DNA from 3 places in the Stenotrophomonas sp. 220_Sma genome. Region 1 is predicted to be linked to each of the others. Evidence: predicted binding sites of a transcription regulator. Region 1 holds the regulator's gene; each other region holds the start of a gene.
The links. Region 1 encodes FliA, which starts transcription of late flagellar genes. Its sites were predicted from a motif close to TAAAGTTTNNCNNNCNNNGGCCGATAA; they were not measured.
Positions count from the first base shown of each region.

Region 1 (7,623 bases):
ACCGCCGCCGACGCGGTGATCGCCGCGGTCACCCGCCGCCGCAGCAATACCCCGGCACCGGAACCGGTCGCCGCAACCACCTCGGCCGTGGCTGCCCTCGCCCGCGCTGCGGTCGGCGCCACCGGCCGCACCCTGGACAGCGCCGACGAGATCGTGCCGACCCGCGGCAGCACCGGCTTCGCCGCCACCCTGGCACGCGCCGCCGTCAACGAACCGGCGCTGCCGGATCAGATCTTCGCTCCGTTCGCCGAAGCCATCGTCGCACCGGCGCCCAGCACCGCCGCACCGGCCAACCGCGCCCGCTTCCAGATCGACCCGCCACACGAGACGCATCACGAAAGCGCGGCGTCGGCCGTGCAGCCGCCGCCGCTGCCGACCGCTGCCGTGACCGAAGCGCAACCCGGGATCGTCGCCAGCGAACCGGCACCGGTCGAAGCCAGCGACGAAACCGGCGCTGCCCCCGTGCTGGCCCCAGCCCCGGCACTGACCCTGGTGGCCCAGGACGACGCCGAGATCCGCCAGCTGCGCCAGGAAGTGGCCGGCATGCGCCATGTGATCGAGCGCGAGATGAACCGCTTCACCGACGAGCGCCTGCGCGGCTGCCCGGTGCGCGCCACCGCGCTGGACCTGATGGACGAGTATGGCTTCGATGCCGGCCTGGCCCGCGACGTGGCCATGCAGATCCCGCTGGAGACCGAGGCCCATCGAGGCCGCGGCCTGATGCTGGGGCTGATTTCGCGCAAGCTGCCGATCGCCCCGGTCGACCCGCTGGAAGAAGGTGGCGTGATCGCACTGGTCGGACCGACCGGCGCCGGCAAGACCACCACCATCGCCAAGCTGGCCTCGCGCTTCGCCGAGAAGCACGCGCCGCGTGACGTGGCCCTGGTCACCACCGACACCACCCGCATCGGTGCCCGCGAGCAGCTGTACGGCTACGGCCGCCAGCTCGGCATCGCGGTGCATGAGGCCAACAGCGGCACCGACCTGGACCAGCTGCTGGAACGCCTGAAGGACTACAAGCTGGTGCTGATCGACACCGCCGGCCTGGGCCCGCGCGACCGCGCACTGGCCGCCCAGCTGCAGTGGCTGCGTGCCGCGCGCCAGGTCCGCACCCTGCTGGTGCTGCCGGCCAACACCAGCTTCGGCGACATGGACGAGGTGGTCCGCCGCTTCGGCGCCGCCAACCTGCAGGGCCTGGTACTGAGCAAGCTGGACGAGACCGGCCGCTTCGGCAATGCCCTGTCGGTGGCCGTGGATCATGCCCTGCCGATCACCTGGGTGACCGATGGCCAGGACGTCCCGGAGGACCTGCACCGGGCCAGTGCAGCCAATCTTGTACTTCGCCTTGAAGATTTGCGCCGCGCGGCCGATATGCCCTGCAACCCGGAGTTGAACCATGCCGTCGCGTGAGTACGCCAAGCTGACCAAGACCTTCCCGCTGTCGGCCACCCGCAGCGAGCCGCTCGGCCCTGTGCGCACCATTGCGGTCACTGGCGGCAAGGGCGGCGTGGGCAAGACGAATGTGTCGGCCAACCTGGCCGTGGCGCTGGCCGGCATGGGCAAGCGCACGCTGCTGCTGGACGCCGACCTCGGCCTGGCCAACATCGACGTGATCCTGGGCCTGAACCCCACCTTTACGCTGGCCGACCTGGTCGCCGGCCGCTGCACGCTGGATGACGTCATCGTCGAAGGCCCGAACGGCGTGCTGGTGGTCCCGGCCGCGTCCGGCCGCCGCCACATGGCCGAGCTGGCCCCGGCTGAGCACGTTGGCCTGGTCAACGTGTTCTCCGAGCTGGAGCGCGAGCTGGACATCATGGTGGTGGACACTGCCGCGGGCATCACCGATGGCGTGCTGACCTTCTGCCAGGCCGCACAGGACACCGTGGTGGTGGTCTGTGACGAGCCGGCCTCGATCACCGACGCCTACGCACTGATCAAGGTGCTGTCGCGCGAGCGTGGCGTGGACCGCATCCAGGTGGTGGCCAACATGGTGCGCGACCCCAACGAGGGCCGCGTGCTGTACGAGAAGCTGACCCGCGTCTGCGAGAAGTTCCTTGCCGATGTCTCGCTGAACTACCTGGGCTGCGTGCCGCAGGACGATTGGCTGCGCCTGTCGGTGCAGCGCCAGCAGCCGGTGGTGAAGGCCTATCCGTCCAGCCCGGCGGCGCTGGCGATCACCGAGATCGCGCGCCGTACCGCGCGCTGGCAGGCGCCGACCGAACCGCGTGGCGGCGTCGAGTTCTTCCTCGAACGCATCCTCAAGCAGCGTGGGGTGACGGCATGAAAGGCGCAGCCCAGTACAGGGAAGTGCAGCGCTCGGCGGCGAACGAAGTCATCGCCCAGCATTCGGACCTGGTGCGGCGCATCGCCCACCACCTGGCCGCGCGCCTGCCAGCCAGCGTCGAGGTCGACGACCTGATCCAGGCCGGCATGATGGGACTGATCGAAGCCTCGCGCAGCTATGACGCCGACCAGGGTGCTTCTTTCGAGACCTACGCCTCGATCCGCATCCGTGGTTCGATGATCGACGAGATCCGCCGTGGTGACTGGGTCCCGCGCTCGGTGCACCGCCGTGCACGTGATGCCGCCGCCACCATCCGCCGCCTGGAACAGAGCAGTGGCCGTGCCGCCAGCGCCACTGAAGTGGCCGCCGCGATGGAGATGCCGCTGCCTGAGTACCTGCGGCTGATGGAAGACGCTGCACGTGGCCAGGTGCTGAGCCTGGAATCGCGCATCGAGGACCAGGGCGAGCTGGACACCGTCGCCCAGGGCGGGCCGACCCCGCAGCAGGTACTGGAGCGCGGCGAGTTCGGTCGCGAGCTGGGCAAGGCCATCGGCCACCTGCCCGAGCGCGAACAACTGGTGCTCTCGCTGTACTACGAGCAGGAACTGAACCTGAAGGAGATCGGCGCGGTGCTCGGCGTGAGCGAGTCGCGGGTCTGCCAGATCCACGGCCAGGCGGTACTGCGCCTGCGTGGCCGGCTGAAGCTGTTCGAGGCTGCCGACGCAGGCCTCGAAGAATGAACATCCCCGAGGCGGCTGCCCCCGGCCGTCCGGAATGAACAACAAAGGAATTCTGCTTTGAACAAGAACATGCGCATCCTGATCGTCGACGACTTCTCGACCATGCGTCGAATCGTCAAGAACCTGCTGGGCGATCTGGGCTTCACCAATACCGCCGAAGCCGAGGACGGGCATGCCGCGCTGTCGCTGCTGCAGAGCCAGCCGTTCGATTTCGTGGTCACCGACTGGAACATGCCGGTGATGACCGGCATCGAGCTGCTCAAGGCCATCCGTGCCGATGCCAAGCTGAAGACCCTGCCGGTGCTGATGGTCACGGCAGAAGCCAAGCGCGAGCAGATCATCGAAGCCGCCCAGAGCGGCGTGAACGGCTACATCATCAAGCCGTTCACCGCGCAGACGCTGGAAGAGAAGCTCGGCAAGATCTTCGAACGCCTGGCGGCCAGCGCCTGATGGATACCACGGTCGACAAGAACGCCCTCGCCCTGCGCCTGCAGGAGGCCCTGGACGCGCTCGAATCCGGTGACGAGGCCGCCTGGCGGCAGCGCATCGACGGGCTGGTCGCGCTGCGCACGCAGCCGATGATGAGCGGCCTCTCGCGGCTGGCCCGCGAGCTGGGACAGGCGCTGGGCGAACTGCCGACCGTGCCGAGCGAAGCCGGCGAACTGGACGACGCCTGCGCGCGACTGGACCACGTGGTGGCGATGACCGAACAGGCCACGCACCGCACCCTGGACCTGGCCGAGGAATGCCGCAGCCTGACCGAACAGCTGCGCGCCGAAGGCCTGCAGCCGGGCCAGGACGCGCAGCTCGAGCGCATCCGCCACAACCTGACCGAGATCGCCCTGACCCAGAGCTACCAGGACCTGACCGGGCAGATCATCCGTCGCGTGGTCGGCATCGTCCGCCGCGTGCACGAAGGCTTCGGCGCGCTCGGCCTGCCACCGGAACAGCATCGCACCGACCCGGAACTGGCCGGGCCGGCACTGAAGGGACTGGACCGCCACGCGGTCTCGCAGAACGACGCCGACGACCTGTTGTCGGATCTGGGGCTGTAAGCATGAGCGCGGTATCCGACGACATCACTGCCGATTTCATCATCGAGGCACAGGAAATCCTGGATCGCCTCGGCGAACAGCTGGTGTCGCTGGAGCAGGCACCGCAGGACAGCGACCAGCTCAACGCGGTGTTCCGCGGCTACCACACGCTCAAGGGCGGCGCCGGCTTCCTCGGCGTCACCGCCATGGTCGAGCTGTGCCATGCCGCTGAAGAGGCGCTGGGCGCCGCACGTGCCGGCCAGGCCGTGCTGCAGGCCCACCACTTCGACGCGGCCCAGCAATCGCTGGACTACCTGCAGTCGATGCTGGACGCGGTTTCCTCCGGCACCGAGCCGGGCTATGCGCCGCCGGACCTGATCGCACAGTTCGACGTGCACGGCGGTGCCGTGGCTGCACCCGCCGCCGCCGCAGCACCCACCGCGGGTGACAGCGACCTGATCACCGACGACGAATTCGAGGCTCTGCTCGACCAGCTGCATGGTGGCAACGCGCCGACCGCGGTCGCGCCAGCGAAGAAGGCCGACGACGGACTGATCAGCGAAGACGAGTTCGAAGCCCTGCTCGACCAGTTGCACGGTGGCGCGGCACCGGGCACCAAGCCTGCGGCCGTGGTGGCACCGGCACCGATCGCAGCGCCGCGCCCGGTCGCCGCACCGGCACCGGCGGCGAAGCCGGCCGCCAAGCCGCTGGCCGAGGCCGAACATACCGTGCGCGTGGACACCAAGCGCCTGGACGCGATCGTCAACCTGATCGGCGAACTGGTGCTGTCACGCAATCGGCTCAAGACCCTGCGTGCACGCCTGCGCGATGAAGAGCTGGACCGGGCCGTGTCCACTCTGGATATCGCCACCGCCCGCCTGCAGTCGGCAGTGATGCGCACCCGCATGCAGCCGGTGGGCAAGGTGTTCTCGCGCTTCCCCAAGGTTGCCCGCGACGTCGCCCGCTCGCTGAAGAAGGAAGTGGACCTGGAACTGATCGGCGCCGAGACCGAGCTCGACCGCAACCTGGTCGAAGCGCTGGCCGACCCGCTGGTGCACCTGGTCCGCAACGCCATCGACCATGGCGTGGAAATGCCCGACCTGCGCGAGGCACAGGGCAAGCCACGGATGGGCCATGTGCGCCTGTCGGCACAGCAGGAAGGCGACTACGTCAGCATCGAGGTACAGGACGATGGCGCCGGCATCGACCCGGAAAAGCTGCGCGCCAAGGCGCGCGAGAAGGGCCTGATCGATCCGGAAGCCGCCGCGCGCCTGAGCAGCGAGGAGTGCCTGCACCTGGTGTTCCTGCCCGGCTTCTCGACCAAGCAGCAGGTCACCGACATCTCCGGTCGTGGCGTCGGCATGGACGTGGTGCAGTCACGCATCCGCGAACTGAGCGGCCAGATCCAGATCCAGTCGGAACTGGGCCGTGGCAGCCGCTTCCTGATCCGCGTGCCGCTGACCCTGGCGATCCTGCCGACCCTGCTGGTGCAGGCCGGCGAGGACGTCTATGCGCTGCCGCTGGCCCGCGTGATGGAAGTGCTGCACGCGCCGCGCACCTCGCTGGGCTGGTTCGATGGCCGTGCCGTGCTCGACCGCCGCTCGCACACGCTGCCGCTGGTCGATCTGCGCCAGTGGCTGGATGTGACGCCGGCCGCCTCGCCGCTGCTGACCATCGTGGTGCTGCAGGCTGGCGAAGCGCGCTTCGGGCTGGTCGTGGACCAGGTACGCGGGCGTGAGGAAGTGGTCATCAAGCCGCTGCCGAAAGCGCTGCGCGGCCTGCGCGGTTATGCCGGTGCAACCTTGATCGGCGATGGTCGCATGGCGCTGATCCTGGACGTGGACGGGCTGCGATGACCCCCGCCGGGCCATGCCCGGCGCCCCGAAAACTGTGACTACCGTCTGTACGCGATCTACCGGTGTCTCAAGTCCCATTCATACACGCCGATACCGGAACCATGGATAGACTCAGCCTCATTGGACTCTTTCTCGCCCTGGCCTCGCTGGTCGGCGGCAGCATCCTCAAGGGCGCCGGCCTGGCGTCGTTGTGGTCGCCTGCGGCGTTCGTGATCGTCATCGTCGGCACCGTCGCCGCGATCCTGCTGCACACCTCGCCGGCGGTGTTCAAGCATGCCTTCAAGATCGTGCGCTGGGTCGTGCGCCCGCCGCACAGCGATCGCCGCGAACTGATCCAGCAGATCGTCGAGTGGAGCAACATCGCCCGCCGCCAGGGCCTGCTGGGCCTGGAATCGCAGGTGGAAGCACAGCAGGACCCGTTCCTGCGCAAGGGCCTGCAGCTGCTGGTGGACGGCGTCGAACCCGAATCGATGCGGCACATGCTGGAAATCGAACTGGGCAGCCAGGAACACCAGGACCAGGCCGGTGCCAAGGTCTTCGAAGCGATGGGCATCTATGCACCGACGCTGGGCATCATCGGTGCCGTGCTTGGCCTGATCGCGGTGATGAAGAACCTGGCCGATCCGAGCAAGCTCGGCCACGGCATCGCCGCCGCGTTCACCGCCACCATCTACGGCATCGCCTCGGCCAACCTGCTGTTCCTGCCGGTGGCCGCCAAGCTCAAGAGTGTGATCTCGCACAACACCCGCGACCGCGAAATGGTCATCGAAGGCCTGATCTCGATCGCCCAGGGCGAAAACCCGCGCAACATCGAAACCAACCTCTCCGGCTTCCTGCACTGACATGGCCCGCCGCAAGCACCACGAAGAGCACGCCAACCACGAAGCATGGGCGATCCCCTATGCCGACCTGATGACGCTGCTGCTCGCCTTCTTCGTGGTCATGTACGCGATTTCCTCGGTGAACGAAGGCAAGTACCGGATCATGGCCGACGCGCTGACCGATGCCTTCGGGGGCGCGCCGCGCACCATCAATCCGGTACAGGTGGGCAACAAGCAGGTGCAGGGTGGCGGCTGGGACAGCCCCTCGGTGATCAAGTCCGGCACCAAGATCGGGCCCTCGGCGCCTGCGCCGTCGCACGACCCGACCCTGCTGCCGTCGATGGCCTCGCAGATGCGCATGCCTGTTTCGGTGCACAACCAGGAGCAGATCGCGCGCGCCGAGCGCCAGCTCAACAGCATCGCGGACCGCCTGACCGCCGCACTGGCGCCGCTGATCGACCGCGGCATGATCAGCGTGCGCCGCACCGAGCTGTGGATCGAAGTCGAGATCAACAGCGACATCCTGTTCCCCACCGGTTCGGCCGCGCTGGACGTGCATGCGCGGCAGACCCTGGCCAGCCTGGCCGAGGTCCTGCGCGACGTACCCAACAGCGTGCGCGTGGAAGGCCACACCGACAACGTACCGATCGCCACCGCCACCTTCCCGTCGAACTGGGAACTGTCGGCCGGGCGCGCGGCCAGCGTGGTGCACCTGTTCGCCGACCAGGGCGTGCAGCCGTCGCGGCTGGCGATGGTCGGCTACGGCCAGTTCCGCCCGCGCGAAGAGAACGACAGCGCGCAGGGCCGCAACCGCAACCGCCGGGTGATGGTCATCATCCTGGCCGACACCTCGCACTCGGTGGACCCGCTCGGCCAGCGCCTGAACGC
Region 1 is NZ_CM151348.1:2,195,766-2,203,388, reverse strand. Features, by position in the region: gene flhF (flagellar biosynthesis GTPase FlhF) at 1-1,410, shown strand, start outside; gene ACZLIB_RS10345 (MinD/ParA family ATP-binding protein) at 1,397-2,284, shown strand; gene ACZLIB_RS10340 (RNA polymerase sigma factor FliA) at 2,281-3,024, shown strand; gene cheY (chemotaxis response regulator CheY) at 3,082-3,474, shown strand; gene ACZLIB_RS10330 (protein phosphatase CheZ) at 3,474-4,079, shown strand; gene ACZLIB_RS10325 (chemotaxis protein CheA) at 4,082-5,914, shown strand; gene ACZLIB_RS10320 (flagellar motor protein) at 6,016-6,756, shown strand; gene motD (flagellar motor protein MotD) at 6,758-7,623, shown strand, end outside.

Region 2 (7,623 bases), 1.4 Mb from region 1:
GTGAAGGTCTTCGACCGCCGCTTCCAGGTGCTCGACACCGCCCCGGCGCGTTACTTCACCGCCGAGCAGAAGGACGTCAGCGTCGACTTCTTCGCCATCGGCTACATCTCCAACGTGGGTGACTACTTCCGTGCCACCGGTGGCGATCCGCGCATCGCCAACGCCCGCCTGGCACCGATCATCACCGACTCGCTGCGCAACCAGATCAACTCGCGCACCCTGCAGCAGCTGGTCTCCGGCGACCGCAGCGAGCTGATCGCCGAGCAGCTGAAGGGGATCAACGAAGCGGTGGCGGGCCTCGGCATGCAGATGATCGACCTGCGCATCAAGCAGGTGGACCTGCCGACCGACAGCCAGGTGATCAATGACGTGTACGAGCGCATGCGCGCCCAGCGCAAGCAGGAAGCGGCCAAGCTGCGTGCGGAGGGCGAGGAGCAGTCGCTGACCATCCGCGCCCAGGCCGACCGTGACAGCACCGTGCTGATCGCTGAGGCCGAGCGTGATGCACAGCGCCTGCGCGGTGAAGGCGACGCCGATGCGGCGCGCATCTATGGCAAGGCCGGCTCGGCCGACCCGTCGTTCTACGCGTTCTACCGCAGCCTGGAGGCCTACCGTGGCTCCATGACCGACGGCAACGGCGTGATCGTGCTCGACAAGAACGACCCGTTCCTGCAGTACCTGAAGAACGACCGCTGAGGTCGCAGGGCAGTACCCCACGGGGCCCGGCCAGATGCCGGGCCCCGTGCTTTTTCCGGAGTCCCCCATGAAAGATCTGTTCGCCGCCGTCTGCCTGGTGGCGGTGCTGGAAGGCCTGTTCCTGTTCGTCGCCCCGTTCGCCTGGAAGCGCATGGCCGAGCGCCTGCTGGACCTGCCCAGCCCAGCCCTGCGCAGCTTCGGCGGGCTGGTGCTGCTGGCCGGCCTGAGCCTGCTGTGGTGGGCGCGGCATTGAAAGGGTCGTGCCTGACCGGCCGGTACATGCGTGGCCCGGCTCTGGTAGATGCCAACCTTGGTTGGCATTGCCGGCCAGCGGCCGGCACTACCGGGAAGCGCCTGACCGACCGGCACATGCGTGGCCCGGCTCTGGTAGCTGCCAACCTTGGTTGGCATTGCCGGCCAGCGGCCGGCACTACCGGGAAGCGCCTGACCGACCGGCACATGCGTGGCCCGGCTCTGGTAGATGCCAACCTTGGTTGGCATTGCCGGCCAGCGGCCGGCACGACCGGGAGGCGCCTGACCGGCCGGTACATGCGTGGCCCGGCTCTGGTAGATGCCAACCTTGGTTGGCATTGCCGGCCAGCGGCCGGCACGACCGGGCGGGGCGGCTGACCGGCCGGTGAAGCCGTCCGTCGGAAAGGTGGCACCCGACCCCGGAAACCCGGATAATGCACAAAAGCCGGACGGGCCTCCCCGTTCGGCTTTTTCCGTGTCTGGGCCTTCCATCGCCGGCTGCTCCCCGTTTGGAGCCGCCCTCAAGGTGCTGGCCAGCCCCGCCACGGTTCAACCGTCCGCGGCCCCGATGGCCGCAACATATGAGGAGCCCGTCATGGGTCAGTCTGTCGTAGTGTTGGGTGCCCAGTGGGGCGATGAAGGCAAGGGCAAGATCGTCGATCTGCTCACTGAGGAAATCGGCGCCGTCGTGCGCTTCCAGGGCGGCCACAACGCCGGCCACACCCTGGTCATCAACGGTAAGAAGACCGTCCTGCACCTGATCCCGTCGGGCATCCTGCGTGACGATGCGCTGTGCCTGATCGGCAACGGCGTGGTGATCTCGCCGGCCGCGCTGCAGAAGGAAATCGCCGAGCTGGAAGCCTCCGGCGTGGAAGTGCGTTCGCGCCTGAAGATCTCCCCGGCCGCGCCGCTGATCATGCCGTACCACATCGCCCTGGACCAGGCGCGCGAGCGCGCTGCCGGCGGCAAGGCGATCGGCACCACCGGCCGTGGCATCGGCCCGGCCTACGAAGACAAGGTGGCGCGTCGCGGCATCCGCATCGCCGACCTGCATTACCCGAAGCAGCTGGAAGAACTGCTGCGCACCGCGCTGGATTACCACAACTTCGTGCTGACCAAGTATCTGAACACCGATGCGGTCGATTTCCAGAAGACCTTCGACGAAGCGCTGGCCTTCGGCGAATACGTGCAGCCGATGAAGTCCGACGTGGCCGGCATCCTGCACGACCTGCGCAAGCAGGGTAAGCGCGTGCTGTTCGAAGGCGCGCAGGGTGCGCTGCTGGACATCGACCACGGCACCTACCCGTACGTCACCAGCTCCAACACCACCGTCGGTGGTGCACTGGCCGGTTCCGGCGTCGGCGCCGATTCGATCGACTACGTGCTGGGTATCGCCAAGGCCTACGCCACCCGCGTTGGCGGCGGCCCGTTCCCGACCGAGCTGGACGACGAAGTCGGCCAGGGCATCCGTGACCGCGGCGCCGAGTACGGTGCCTCGACCGGCCGTCCGCGTCGCTGCGGCTGGATGGACATCGTCGCGCTGAAGCGCGCCGTGGCCATCAACGGCATCAGCGGCCTGTGCATCACCAAGCTGGACGTGCTGGATGGCATGGAAAAGCTGAAGGTCTGCATCGCCTACGAATACAACGGCAAGCGCACCGAGTACGCGCCGCTGGACGCGCAGGGCTGGGAAGACTGCACCCCGGTGTACCTGGAGTTCCCGGGCTGGAGCGAGAACACCCACGGCATCACCAACTGGGACGACCTGCCGCCGGCCGCACGTGCCTACCTGCGTTCGCTGGAAGAGCTGGCCGGTTGCCCGATCAGCATCGTCTCCACCGGCCCGGACCGCGACCACACCATGGTCCTGCAGGATCCGTTCGCCTGAGGTAGCGCCGGGCGCTGCCCGGCGTAGGTGACAGGAAGAGCCCCGCGAAAGCGGGGCTTTTTCGTTACTGTGTCGGCACGGCCAGCAGGGAAATGACGTGATGACCCGGATGTCAGCGTGAAGGGCGTAACGGTGGTGCGGATCACCCTGTGGGTGCTGTGGAGCCTGTGGGTGCTTGCCTGCGCGGTGCTGGTGCTGGGCGCGATCGCCAACCACATGGCCTCACGCACGCAGGTGCTGCCTCTGGTGCTGAGCCCGGGTGCGACGGCCGAGGTCACGGTCTACCGCTTCATCGATGACCAATTGCGGCTGCGCCTGCGCTACGCGGATGACGGTACTTCCACGGCGATCGATCCTGAGGTGCGCCTGCGCGTGGAAACCCCGACAGATCAGACCGACTTCCGCGCCGAAACGCGTTCGGGCGTGCCGGGTTCCGGCATCACCCGCGCGCTGGAATCGGTTGTGCCTGCTGGATTTGCCGCCTCGTACTTCGGTTATGGCCGGGGGGATGCGCTGCCGCGCGGGCGTTCGTGGCTGCGGGTGACCGTTCTGGAGGTCGAGCCCGCGCTGGCGGGGCGCGTGGCCTCGGTGGAACTGCTGCCACCGATGGACGTACTGAAGCTGACCGACCTGGACTACGCGTGGCTGTGGCCGTTCTTCTTCTGGAAGGTGGCGGCGTTGTTCCTGCTGATTCCGGGCGCTGCGCTGGTGGTATTCACCATCACCTTGCGGCACTGGCAGCGTCGGGCGTCGAAGCCGCCTGTTTCAACAGCGGATACGGATTGATCGACTCTCCCTTCCACCACTGTTTTTCCGGGCCCAGCAGGTGCACCTCAAAGTGCAGGTGCGGGGCCTCAGCGCTGGCGTTACCGGTGCTGCCCACGTAACCGATCACCTCTCCGCGCTTGATCACCTGCTTCTCCGCCAGGCCATCGGCGTAGCGCTGCAGATGCGCGTAGTAGTAGCACCAGCGCCCGCTGGGCTCGAACTGGTAAATCGTCAAGCCGCCGCGCTCGCTGTTGAACAGTTTTTCAACCGTTCCATCGGCCACCGCCAGCACCGGCGTACCGGTATCGGCCATGATGTCGATGGCATCGTGCACGCGACCCTCGCTGCGTGCATCGGTGAACGTATCGCGCAGCCGGGACGCATGGATACCCTGCACCGGCAGCAGCAGACCGGACGGTGCATCCGCAGTCTGCGCGGCCGACGGCGCGGTGTTGGCGGGTGGGGCTGTTGCGGGTGTCGCTACAGATTCCTTCGCCGGCGCCGCTGCCAGTGCCGATTGCGCTTGCGGCAGCGGGGCGGGTACCGGATCACCCGCATCGCGGTGCAGCCACCAGCCTGCACCCAGCCCCAGCAGAACGCCCAGCACGATCAGTTGCGAAAGGCGCATCGGCTCACTCCTGCATCACCACGGGTACCGAGGTATCCACGGCATCGGCCACGCGCAGCGCATCCCAGTTGGTCATGCGCACGCAGCCATGCGATTCGGTCTTGCCCACATGGCCGGGTTCGGGCGTGCCATGCAGGCCGTAATGCGGCTTGGACAGATCGATCCAGACCCGCCCGACCGGATTGTTCGGACCCGGTGGCAGGGTGGCCTTCTTTTCGCCCTTGCGGGCATCCCAGAACAGTTTCGGGTTGTAGTGGAACGGCGGGTCGCGGTAAACGCCCAGGATCTTCCATTCGCCGATCGGTAACGGGTCGTGCTGGCTGCCCGACGACACCGGCACCTGTGCGATCACCTTGCCCTGCGCATCCAGCAGCTGCAGCGTGGAGTCGGATTTGTCGACCACGATCTTCGCCGCCTTCGGCAATGCGGCCAGTGCGATGTTGGGTACCTGGATGCGGCTGCCGGCCTTGGTCAGGTCCACGCCGGGATTGAGCGCCTTCATCAGCTCAGGGGAGGCATGGAAGCGCTCGCCGAGGGCTTCTTCCACACTGCCGTAGCCCAGCGATGTGAGCTTGGCCTGGGCGGCGGGCCCTTTCGGTGTGGCCTGGAACGGACCGGCAACATCCTCAGCAGTCAGCGTGTAGCTGGCCAGCGGCCCAACGGTATCGGCCTGCAGGGCCTTCCAGGTGGTGTCGTCCAGTTCGCCCGTTACGTCCAGCCCATGCGCTGCCTGGAAACCCGACACCGCGCGTCGCTGGTTGCTGCCCATTTCGCCATCGATCTGGCCAGGGGAGAAATTCGCGCGATCCAGCAGCACCTGGGCGTGCAGGGCGGAGTGGGGTGCGGTATCCGGTCCGGCCGTTTCGGCAATGGGTGCGGGCAAGTGGGGCGGCGGCGCCTGCGCGAAGGCTGGCGACGCCAGCAGCGAGAGAGCGAGCAGGGTGGATCGGGACACGGGCAAGGGCATTGGGATCTCCAGCAGGTCACGCCTCCACCTTGCCCGCAGCAGCCGCCGAGCCACCGTGAAAGGGATCTGATGCCCGCATGAGCAGCCATGGGTATTGCAGCCGTGTCCAGCGCGCAGGTGCTGCTGCGCAGGGGGCTCACCAAGGTGAACGGTGGCCGACGCCGTCGACGGACGGCGATCAAGATTGCCTGCCGGGCCGCCGATAAGGGCGCATCCCCCCGTTTTGGATACCCCCATGAACTACTTGAGGAACGTCAGGGTTGCCTGGCGTCTTGGGCTGGGCTTTGGCCTGTTGCTGCTGCTGGTCGCCGCCGTGGTGGCCACCGGCGCCACCGCCAGTGTCGTGCAGAAGCGCGCGATGCAGCAGGTGGTCGACGTCAGCGTGGCCAAGGTGCGCCTGCTGTCGCAGATGCTCGATGCCAACAACCAGATGATGGTGGTGCGCCGCGAGATGCTGATCCGCCAGGGCGAAGACCGCGGCCACGACGAGCAGCGCATCGCCGATCTGGTGAAGCGCTACGAGGCCAGCTGGACCGCCTACCAGGCGCTGCCCAGCGACGCCGATGGCAAGGCCATTGCCGAAACCATCGCGGCCAAGCGTGCCATTGCGCGCCCGCTCAACAAGCAGACCAGCGAACTGATGGAGCAGGGCGACTACCCGGGCGCCGTAGCGCTGACCCTGGGCCCGGTGCAGGAAGCGGCAAACGGCTGGAACAAGGCGCTGTCCGATGGCGTGGACTTCGAAGAGAAGGAAAGCCGTGAGGCAGCCGCCGAGGCGATCCGCCTGGGCGAGCGCAGCCTGCTGCAGCTGCTGGTGCTGGGCGGCGTCGCGCTGCTGGTGGGCATCGGTGCCTCGGTGATGATCGGCCGCAGCTTGACCGGTCCGCTGGCCCGCGCGGTGAACCTGGCCGAGCGCCTGTCCAAGGGACAATTGGACCAGGAGTTCCGCCTTGGCGGCCGTGACGAACTGACCCAGCTGGGCGAGGCGATGGCCAGCGTGCGGCAGAGCGTGCAGGCGGCGATCGGCGCACAGCTGCAGATGGCTGAGCAGCATGAGGCGGGCGCGATCCGCTATCGCATGGACGCCACGGCGTTCCCCGGTGACTTCGGCCGCATGGTGCAGGCCACCAACAGCCTGGTCGAATCGCACGTGCAGGTGGAGCTGCTGATGGCCGAAGTGATGCAGCGCTACGCCATCGGCGACCTCAGCCGCGACCTGCCCGACTACCCGGGCGAGAAGGGCACGCTGACCCGTACGTTGGCCGCGGTGAAGCAGAGCCTGATGGCGATCAACGCGCAGATCGATGAACTGGCCCGCGCCGCACGCGCTGGTGATTTCAGCATGCGTGGTGATGCCGCTGCGTTCCAGTACCAGTTCAAGGCGATGGTCGAACATCTCAACGGCATGATGGCCAGTTCGCAGGCCAGCATCGCCGATGTCTCCGACGTGCTGCGCGCGATCTCGCACGGCGACCTGACCGCACGCATGGACGGCGAGTACGACGGCGTGTTCGCACGCATGCGCGACGATGCCAACACCACCACCGCACAGCTGACCGGCATCGTGCGTGGCATCCAGGTGGCTGCCGACAGCATCAACAACGCGGCGCAGGAACTGGCCGCCGGCAACAATGATCTGTCGCGCCGCACCGAGCAGCAGGCAGCCAATCTGGAAGAAGCGGCCGCATCGATGGAGGAACTGACCTCCACCGTGCGCCAGAACGCCGAGCTGGCGCGTCAGGCCGACAGTGAAGCGCATGCGGCCGGTGCCGCCGTGCGCGAGACCGAGCAGGCGATGGCACAGATGGCCTCGGTCATGGGTGAGATCGACCAGTCCTCGGCACGCATCTCGGAAATCTCCACGGTGATCGACGGCATTGCGTTCCAGACCAACATCCTGGCGCTGAATGCTGCGGTGGAAGCGGCGCGTGCAGGTGAGCAGGGGCGTGGTTTTGCCGTGGTTGCCAGCGAAGTGCGCACGCTCGCGCAGCGTGCCGGTGTCGCCGCCAAGGAGATCAAGGAACTGATCGAAGATGCCGCTGCCAAGGTGAAGAGCGGCCTGGCAGTGACCGTTGAATCGGAAGCCGCGATCGCCCGCGTAGCCCAGGCAAGTTCGCGCACCACCCAGCTGATGAGCGATATCGCAGCGGCCAGCAAGGAACAGGCCGCCGGTATCGAGCAGGTCAACCAGGTGGTGGTGCAGATGGACCAGGTGACCCAGCAGAACGCTGCGCTGGTGGAAGAAGCCACCGCCGCCAGCCGCGCACTGGAAGAACAGGCGCATGCACTGACCACGTCGGTGTCGGTGTTCAAGGTGGAAGGCGAAGCGCAAGACAGGTATATGCGGCCTAAGTCCGCCGCGTGATGAATGGTTCGCGCGCTGGAGTACCTCCAGCGCGCATTGGAGTTGTTCATGCCAATGCT
Region 2 is NZ_CM151348.1:3,643,938-3,651,560, reverse strand. Features, by position in the region: gene hflC (protease modulator HflC) at 1-696, shown strand, start outside; gene ACZLIB_RS17160 (DUF2065 domain-containing protein) at 764-949, shown strand; gene ACZLIB_RS17155 (adenylosuccinate synthase) at 1,544-2,836, shown strand; gene ACZLIB_RS17150 (hypothetical protein) at 2,954-3,622, shown strand; gene ACZLIB_RS17145 (M23 family metallopeptidase) at 3,558-4,232, opposite strand; gene ACZLIB_RS17140 (L,D-transpeptidase family protein) at 4,237-5,199, opposite strand; gene ACZLIB_RS17135 (methyl-accepting chemotaxis protein) at 5,435-7,564, shown strand; gene ACZLIB_RS17130 (hypothetical protein) at 7,622-7,623, opposite strand, start outside.
Region 2: the regulator FliA is predicted to act here: its motif matches at 5,379-5,405, upstream of ACZLIB_RS17135 (methyl-accepting chemotaxis protein).

Region 3 (7,623 bases), 2.3 Mb from region 1:
GATCGGAAACCGTGTGCCAACCAAGGTTGGCACCTACCGGAAGTCGCTCTGCTCTTGCCCTTGCTCCCAGCTTCCGCGCTCGCGCAGAGGCCGGGTAGCGGTTGGGTGAGGGGGCATGGCAGGACCGCGAGCGCCATGGATGGCGCTCACGAGCCCCCATGGACGGGTTCACGGCGTGTCCTGCCATGCCCCCTCATCCGATCGCCCACATGGGAGTCAGGCGCCAGCGACGCGGTGGATCACGCTCCGCGCAACGTATCCCACGCCATCCGCGCGATCAGCACCACCACCAGCCCCACGAACAGCTTGCGGATGAACGGCGTGCCGCCCTTCAGCGCCAACCGCGTGCCCACCACCGAACCGATGATGTTGGCCGCCGCCATCGGCAGCGCGAACAGCCACAGGATGTTGCCGGTCGGCACGAAGAACGAGATCGCCGCCACATTGGTCGCCAGGTTCACCACCTTCGACGCGGCCGATGCGCGCAGAAAATCCAGGCCGAAGAAGCGCACGAACAGGAAGATCAGGAAGCTGCCGGTGCCCGGCCCGAAGAAGCCATCGTAGAAGCCGATCGCTGCACCGATCGCCAGCGCGATCACCAGCTCGCGGCGGCCGATCTCCTGCGGCCGGTGCAGCGCACCGAAGTCCTTTTTCCACAACGTGTAGGCCAGCATCGCGATCAGCAGCACCAGCACCAGTGGGCGCACCGCGTCCTTGGGCAGCAGGCTCACCGCGGTGGCCCCGGCGAAGGAGAAGATGAAGGCGGTGCCGGCCGCGAACAGCACCGGCTTCCACGGGAAGCGCACGTTGCGCGCATAGCGCCAGGCAGCCGCACCGGTGCCGAACATCGAACTGAACTTGTTGGTACCGAACAGCATCGCCGGCGTCTGCTGCGGCAGCACCGTGAACAGGCCGGGCAGCTGCACCAGGCCACCGCCACCCACGGCGGCATCCACAAGACCGGCGATGAAGGCGATCACCACCAGCCACCACAACTCAGGGGGAACCAGTTCCAGCACGGCGATCAATCAAGGTGGGGGCGCGACAGCATACGCCTGTCCTGCTTCAGCTGGCCCGTGCCGCGCGTGGATCAATCCGCGCAACCCGGCGACAATGCCGGCATGAGCCGAAAACCCGCCGATCCCTGTCCCTGTGGCCTTCCCGCCGACTATGCCGCCTGCTGCGGCCGTTTCCACGCCGGTGAAGCCGCGCCCGATGCCGAGCGCCTGATGCGTTCGCGCTACAGCGCCTACGTGCGCGGTCTGGCTGATTACCTGCGCCAGAGCTGGCATCCGGACACGCGTCCGGCCGAGTTGACGCTGGATGATGCACCCGGCCAGCGTACCCATTGGCTGGGCCTGACCGTACACGAGCACGCCATCACCGGTGCTGACAGCGCCGATGTCCGCTTCACCGCGCGCTATCGCGTCGGCGGCGGCAGTGCGGTCAAGATGACCGAGCACAGCCGCTTCCAGCGCATCGACGGCCGCTGGTACTACCTCGACGCGGTCTGAGCCTCAGCCGCCGTGCACTGCCAGCACGCGCTGGCCGGCCTGCGCGTGCACCTGGTTGCGGCCCCCGTCCTTGGCCGCGTACAGCGCCTGGTCGGCGGCCTTGACCACCGCCATCGGCCGCCGGTCCACACGACTGTCGGCCAGGCCGATGCTCACGGTCACCTGCACGACCTGGCCGCTGCCACCGCGTCCGCGCTGCTGTCGGCCGGCCTCGTCGTCGCGGCTGCGGGTGCTGCGGTCGCGCAGCTGCATGCGGGTGTCCTCGATGCTCTGCCGCAGGGCTTCGACTGCATCGACGCAGGCCGTCGCCGGACGGTCCTGGAACACCACCGCGAATTCCTCGCCGCCGTATCGGAACGCGCGGCCGCCATCGCCCACCCGCGCCAGCCGCGAGGCCACCAGGCGCAGTACATCGTCTCCGGTGTCGTGGCCATGGGTGTCGTTGAATGACTTGAAGTGGTCCACGTCCACCATCGCGATGCTGTAGGTGCCGCGTGCCCGCTGCAGGGTCTCGTTGAATGCCCGTCGCCCCGGCAGGCCGGTCAACTCATCGCGGAAGGCCATGTGGAAGGACTCCTGCAGCATCGCGCCCAGCATCAGCAGCAGGGCGGCGCTGCTCAGCGCCGGCAGCAGCACCGGCTGCAGGAAGATCCGCGGCAGCATCCACCACAGGCACAGCAGGGCCAGCAGCATCGCCGTGTGCAGTGGCCGAGGATGCCGCCACGCCTGCCAGCCCAACGCTGCGGTCGCCAGCAGGAACAGCAGCGCCGGCAGCTGCGCCAGCGCGTTCCAGTCGGCGGGAATCCAGGCCCAGTGACGGTTCGACAGCAGATCGTGCATGCCGCGCGGCTGCTGTGTGGCTAGCAGCAGGAAGATCATCACCGCGGTGCCGATGGCAATACCGCGCAGCAGCAGGTCCTGGCGCCGCCGTCCGCGCTCCGGCCACAACGCAAGGCCGGCAGACAACAGCGGCAACCAGGCCGAGATGGCGTGGAAGCGCAGCGGTGTCAGCGTGGTGACATGGCCATTGCGCAGGTAGCCAGCGACGTCCTGGTGCAGCAGCGCGAACGTCACCGCCACAACCATCAGCAGGCACAACGTGCGCACCTGGTGGTAGAGCAGGGCCAGGCCGGCACCGAGGCAGGCCAGCAGCCAGGGCAGGATGCGCTGCGCCGGGCTGGCCACGTCTGCGGTATCCAATGCGGTCCACACCACCACGGCAACCAGCACGGCAGGCAGCACGAACAGGTAATGCGCAGGCTGGCGGAGCGGATGCAGGGGCAAGCAGGAATTCCAGCGCGGTGACGACGCGGCCGCAGCATTGCCGTTAGCGGCGTTCGTGGTGGCTTCTTGAATGCGGCAGGCTCATCCATGTGAACGAAGTGACGCCGAACCATGACGTCGCACTCACCGTCCAGCGCCGATGCTGCCCACATGGACAGCGTACCCGCCGCCGTCGCTGCCCCGCAGCACGATCTCGCCCGCCAGTTCGCCCATGTACGGACGCGCAGCCTGCAGCTGGCCGCGCCGCTCAGCGCCGAGGACGCCATGCTGCAGAGCATGGCTGACGCCAGCCCGAGCAAATGGCACCTGGCCCACACCACCTGGTTCTTCGAACGCTTCGTGCTGGCGGGTTTCGCCACCGTGCCAGCGCATGACCCGGGCTGGGACTACCTGTTCAACAGCTACTACAAGAGCATCGGCCCGGCGCATGCGCGGCCACAGCGCGGGTTGCTGTCGCGGCCCTCGCTGCAGCAGGTGCGCGACTACCGCCAGCAGGTCGACGCACAGGTGCAATCGCGGTTGGCGGCGGGCGATCTCGATGAGCAGGCGCTGCAGCACCTGCAGTTGGGCCTGCAGCACGAACAGCAGCACCAGGAGCTGCTGCTCACCGACATCAAGCATGCGTTCTGGTGCAACCCGCTGCAGCCACCGTATCGCGAGGATCTGCGGCCCGTCGCCAGCGTCGCCACTGCGCAGGGCTGGGTCGAATCACCCGAGCGCATCGTCACCGTCGGCGCCGCAGCCTGGCCGCAGCACACCGCGTTCGCCTACGACAACGAAGCGCCAGCGCACCGCGTGCTGCTCCCCGCGCATGCATTGGCCGAGCGTCCCGTCAGCAATGCCGAGTACAGCGCCTTCATCGACGCCGGCGGCTACCACGAACCGCGCTGGTGGCTCAGTGAAGGCTGGGCATTGCGTGAAGCCGAGGGCTGGCAGCACCCGCTGTACTGGGATGACGCCCTGCAGCGCGAGTACACCCTGGGCGGTTGGCGCGAACTGGATCCGCACGCGCCGGTCTGCCACCTCAGCTACTACGAGGCCGATGCCTGCGCCCGCTGGTCCGGCGCGCGCCTGCCCAGCGAGTACGAATGGGAAGCCGCCGCTGCGTCGCAGCCGCTGCGCGGCCATTTCGCCGATGACGACCGGCTGCACCCGCAGGCAGCGCAGGGCAGTGGAATGCGGCAGCTGTTCGGCGATGTCTGGGAGTGGACCCACAGCGCGTATGGCGCCTATCCGGGCTTCCGTCCCTTCGCCGGCAACCTCGGTGAGTACAACGGCAAGTTCATGTGCGGGCAGTGGGTGCTGCGTGGCGGCAGCTGCGCGACACCCCGCGGCCATGTGCGCGCCAGCTACCGCAACTTCTTCATGCCGCCGGCGCGCTGGCAGTTCTCCGGGCTGCGCCTGGCCAGGGACCTCACATGAGCACCGTGCATGACGCGCTGCAGGCATTGACCGATCTCACCCCCGCGCGGCAGCAGATCCTCTCCGACGTGGTGGCCGGACTCTCACGTACGCCGCGCCAGCTGCCGTCTAAGTACTTCTACGATGCGCGTGGCTCGCGACTGTTCGAGCAGATTACGCAGACCCCCGAGTACTACCCCACGCGCACCGAGCTGGCCCTGCTGAAGCGTGTGCTGCCGGACATCGCCCGCAGCGTTGGCCCGCGTCTGCATGTGGTGGAGCTGGGCAGCGGCAGCGGACGCAAGACCGCGCTGCTGCTGGCCGCACTTCACGACCCGGTGGCCTATACGCCGATCGAGATCTCGCGGGCCGCGCTGCTGTCCAGCATCGACCATCTGGCACCGGCGCTGCCGGAGGTGGAGATGCTGCCGGTCTGTGCCGACTTCACCCGCCCCGTCGCCGTTCCCATGCCCGAGCGCGAACCCGCGCGACGGCTGCTGTTCTTCCCCGGTTCCACGCTGGGCAACTTTGAAGGCGAAGACGCGGTCGCACTGCTGCGGGCGATGCGCCAGACGATGGGCCGCGACGGCCTGGCCCTGGTCGGCATCGACCTGCACAAGGACCCGGCGCTGATCGAAGCGGCCTACAACGATGCGCAGGGCGTCACTGCCGCATTCACCCTCAACCTGCTGACCCGGCTCAACCGCGAGATCGGCAGCGACTTCGACCTCGACGGCTTCCGCCACCGTGCCCGTTACAGCATCGCGCGGCTGCGCATCGAAACCGATCTGGTCAGCCGCTGGGCGCAGGATGTGCATCTGGATGGCCGCAGCTTCCACGTTGCCGCTGACGAACCGATCCGCGTGGAGTACAGCCACAAGTACACCGACCACAGCTTCGAAGCGCTGCTGCAGCAGGCGGGCCTGCAGGTCACGCAGCGCTGGGACGCCGACAGTCCCGCCTATGGCCTGCGCCTGCTGCGCACCGCCTAGGGCGGACGGCCGGCGGGTGCCGCTTCAGGTTCAGCGACGCCGGTGCCCCTAAGATGGCCGTGCAACGGCAACACGGAGGACGCCATGCCCATTCTGACCACGCTCGGCCTGGCGGCCGCTCTCGCCTCGCCCCCCGCGTTGCCTGCAGCACCGGATGCCAGCGTCGATCCGGCCTTCAGCCGCTGCCTGACGGGCCTGCAGGCCACGGCCGCCAGCCAGGGCATCAGTGCCGATCGCTTCAATGAAATCACCGCCGGGCTCACCCCGGACCCCAGTGTGCTTGGCCTGCTCGATGCGCAGCCGGAATTCACCACGCCGATCTGGGACTACCTGGCCGCGCTGGTCGATCGCCAGCGCGTGGCTGATGGTCGCGCCATGCTGGAGCAGCATCGCGACCTGCTCGATCGGGTGTCGGCGCAGTACGGTGTCGATGCCGCCACCATCGTCGCGGTCTGGGGCGTGGAGAGCGACTACGGCCGCGTGTTCGGCAAGCGTCCCCTGCTGCAGTCACTGGCCACGCTGTCCTGCGCCGGCCGTCGCCAGCCGTTCTTCCGCGGTGAACTGCTGGCGCTGCTCAAGCTGATCGACCGCGGAGACCTGCAGGCACAGGGGCTCACCGGTTCCTGGGCCGGTGCCTTCGGGCACACCCAGTTCATGCCCAGCACCTATGCACGCATTGCCGTGGACGGGGATGGCGATGGCCGCCGCGATCTGGTCGGCAGCATTCCCGATGCGCTGGCCTCCACTGCCAACTACCTCAAGCGCGCCGGCTGGCGCAGTGGCGAGCCGTGGGGCATGGAAGTTCGCGTTCCCGCTGGCTTCAACGCCAGCCAGGCCGGACGTACCCAGCGTCGTGCCCTGGCCGACTGGCGTGCGCAGGGCGTGACCGCGCTGGACGGCAGCGCGCTGGCTCCGGCCAACCTGCCCGCCGACGCGCGCGCCGCCCTGCTGCTGCCGGCCGGCAACAAGGGCCCCGCGTTGCTGGTGTTCCGCAACTACGACGCGATCTACAGCTACAACGCGGCTGAAAGCTATGCGCTGGCGATCGCCACGCTGGCTGACCAGCTGCGTGGCGGCAGCGGGTTGGCCACCGCCTGGCCGACCGACGACCCGGGCCTGGGCCGCGATGAGCGCCGCCAGCTGCAGGCCCTGCTGCTGGCGCGTGGCTACGACATCGGCAGCGCCGACGGCATGATCGGTACTGCCACCCGTCGCGCGATCCAGTCCGAGCAGCAGCGCCTGGGCTGGGCCAATGCCGATGGGCGTGCCGGCCAACGCATCCTGCGCGCGCTGCAGGAAGAGGCGGCCGCCATCGCACCCGCTGCGCAGAAGGCCTTGCCCCAGGCACGCTGACCGCGACATCATCGCCGCGGTCTTCAAGGAGCGTCATCGCATGCAGTCGGATCCGGACATCAGCAGCGGCCTGTATCACGGGCTGGAGGCCTGGCACGTGCGCACCCCCAGCGCGACGGCGGTCATCAGCGTGTTCGGCGGACAGCTGCTGTCGTTCATTCCCGATGGGCAGCCCGATGTACTGTGGCTTTCGCCCACGCGCGCCGAGCTGCCCACGCCCATCCGCGGTGGCGTCCCGGTGTGCTGGCCGTGGTTCGGCCGCCAGGGCCAGAACAATGATGTGCCCGCGCATGGCCTGGTGCGCACCGCGCGTTGGGAGCTTCTGCAGGCCAGCCAGAGCGATGACGGTGAGGTCGAGCTGCAGTTGGCACCTGCACCCTGCGCCGATCCCGGCCTGCGCCTGCAGATGCAGTTGCGCATTGGCCGCCAGCTGCGTCAGCAGCTCGTCACCGAGAACACCGGAACCTCGCCGGTGACCTTCACCCAGGCCCTGCACAGCTATTTCCGGGTGGGCGATGCCAACCAGGTCGAGGTCGAGGGCCTTGATGGCCTGCAGTACCTGGACAAGTACGAGGACTATGCGCAGCTGCGCCTGCAACAGGGACCGTGGTCATTGCGCGATCCGCGTGACCCCGGTCGCAGCGATCGCATCTATACCGGTGCCGGCGGCCATTACGTGCTGCGTGATCCCGTACTGCAGCGGCGGATCGAGATCCGCAGCGAAGGCAGCCAGACGCTGGTGGCCTGGAATCCCGGTGCGGAGGCGGCAGCGAAAATGGCCGATGTCGGCGATGGCTGGCACGATTACGTTTGCCTGGAAGTGGCCAACGCAGGCCCGGAGCAGATTACGCTTGCGCCGGGTGAGCGCCATCAACTGGTGCAGACCCTGGCCAGTACCGCGCTGTAGGCGCTGGCAGCGGTTTCAGTTTGTCGATGCAGTAGCAAGGACGGAAAACATGCAGGAAGCACAATGGTGGTACGCCAATGGCAGGCAGAGCAGTGGGCCGGTGGATCTGGCCGGTCTTCGCCAGCTGCAGCGGGAAGGGACGGTCACGGCGCGAACGCTGCTCTGGTGCGAG
Region 3 is NZ_CM151348.1:4,903,254-4,910,876, reverse strand. Features, by position in the region: gene ACZLIB_RS22795 (sulfite exporter TauE/SafE family protein) at 240-1,019, opposite strand; gene ACZLIB_RS22790 (YchJ family protein) at 1,122-1,514, shown strand; gene ACZLIB_RS22785 (GGDEF domain-containing protein) at 1,518-2,798, opposite strand; gene egtB (ergothioneine biosynthesis protein EgtB) at 2,949-4,220, shown strand; gene egtD (L-histidine N(alpha)-methyltransferase) at 4,217-5,191, shown strand; gene ACZLIB_RS22770 (lytic murein transglycosylase) at 5,276-6,544, shown strand; gene ACZLIB_RS22765 (D-hexose-6-phosphate mutarotase) at 6,585-7,451, shown strand; gene ACZLIB_RS22760 (DUF2628 domain-containing protein) at 7,501-7,623, shown strand, end outside.
Region 3: the regulator FliA is predicted to act here: its motif matches at 2,842-2,868, upstream of ACZLIB_RS22785 (GGDEF domain-containing protein).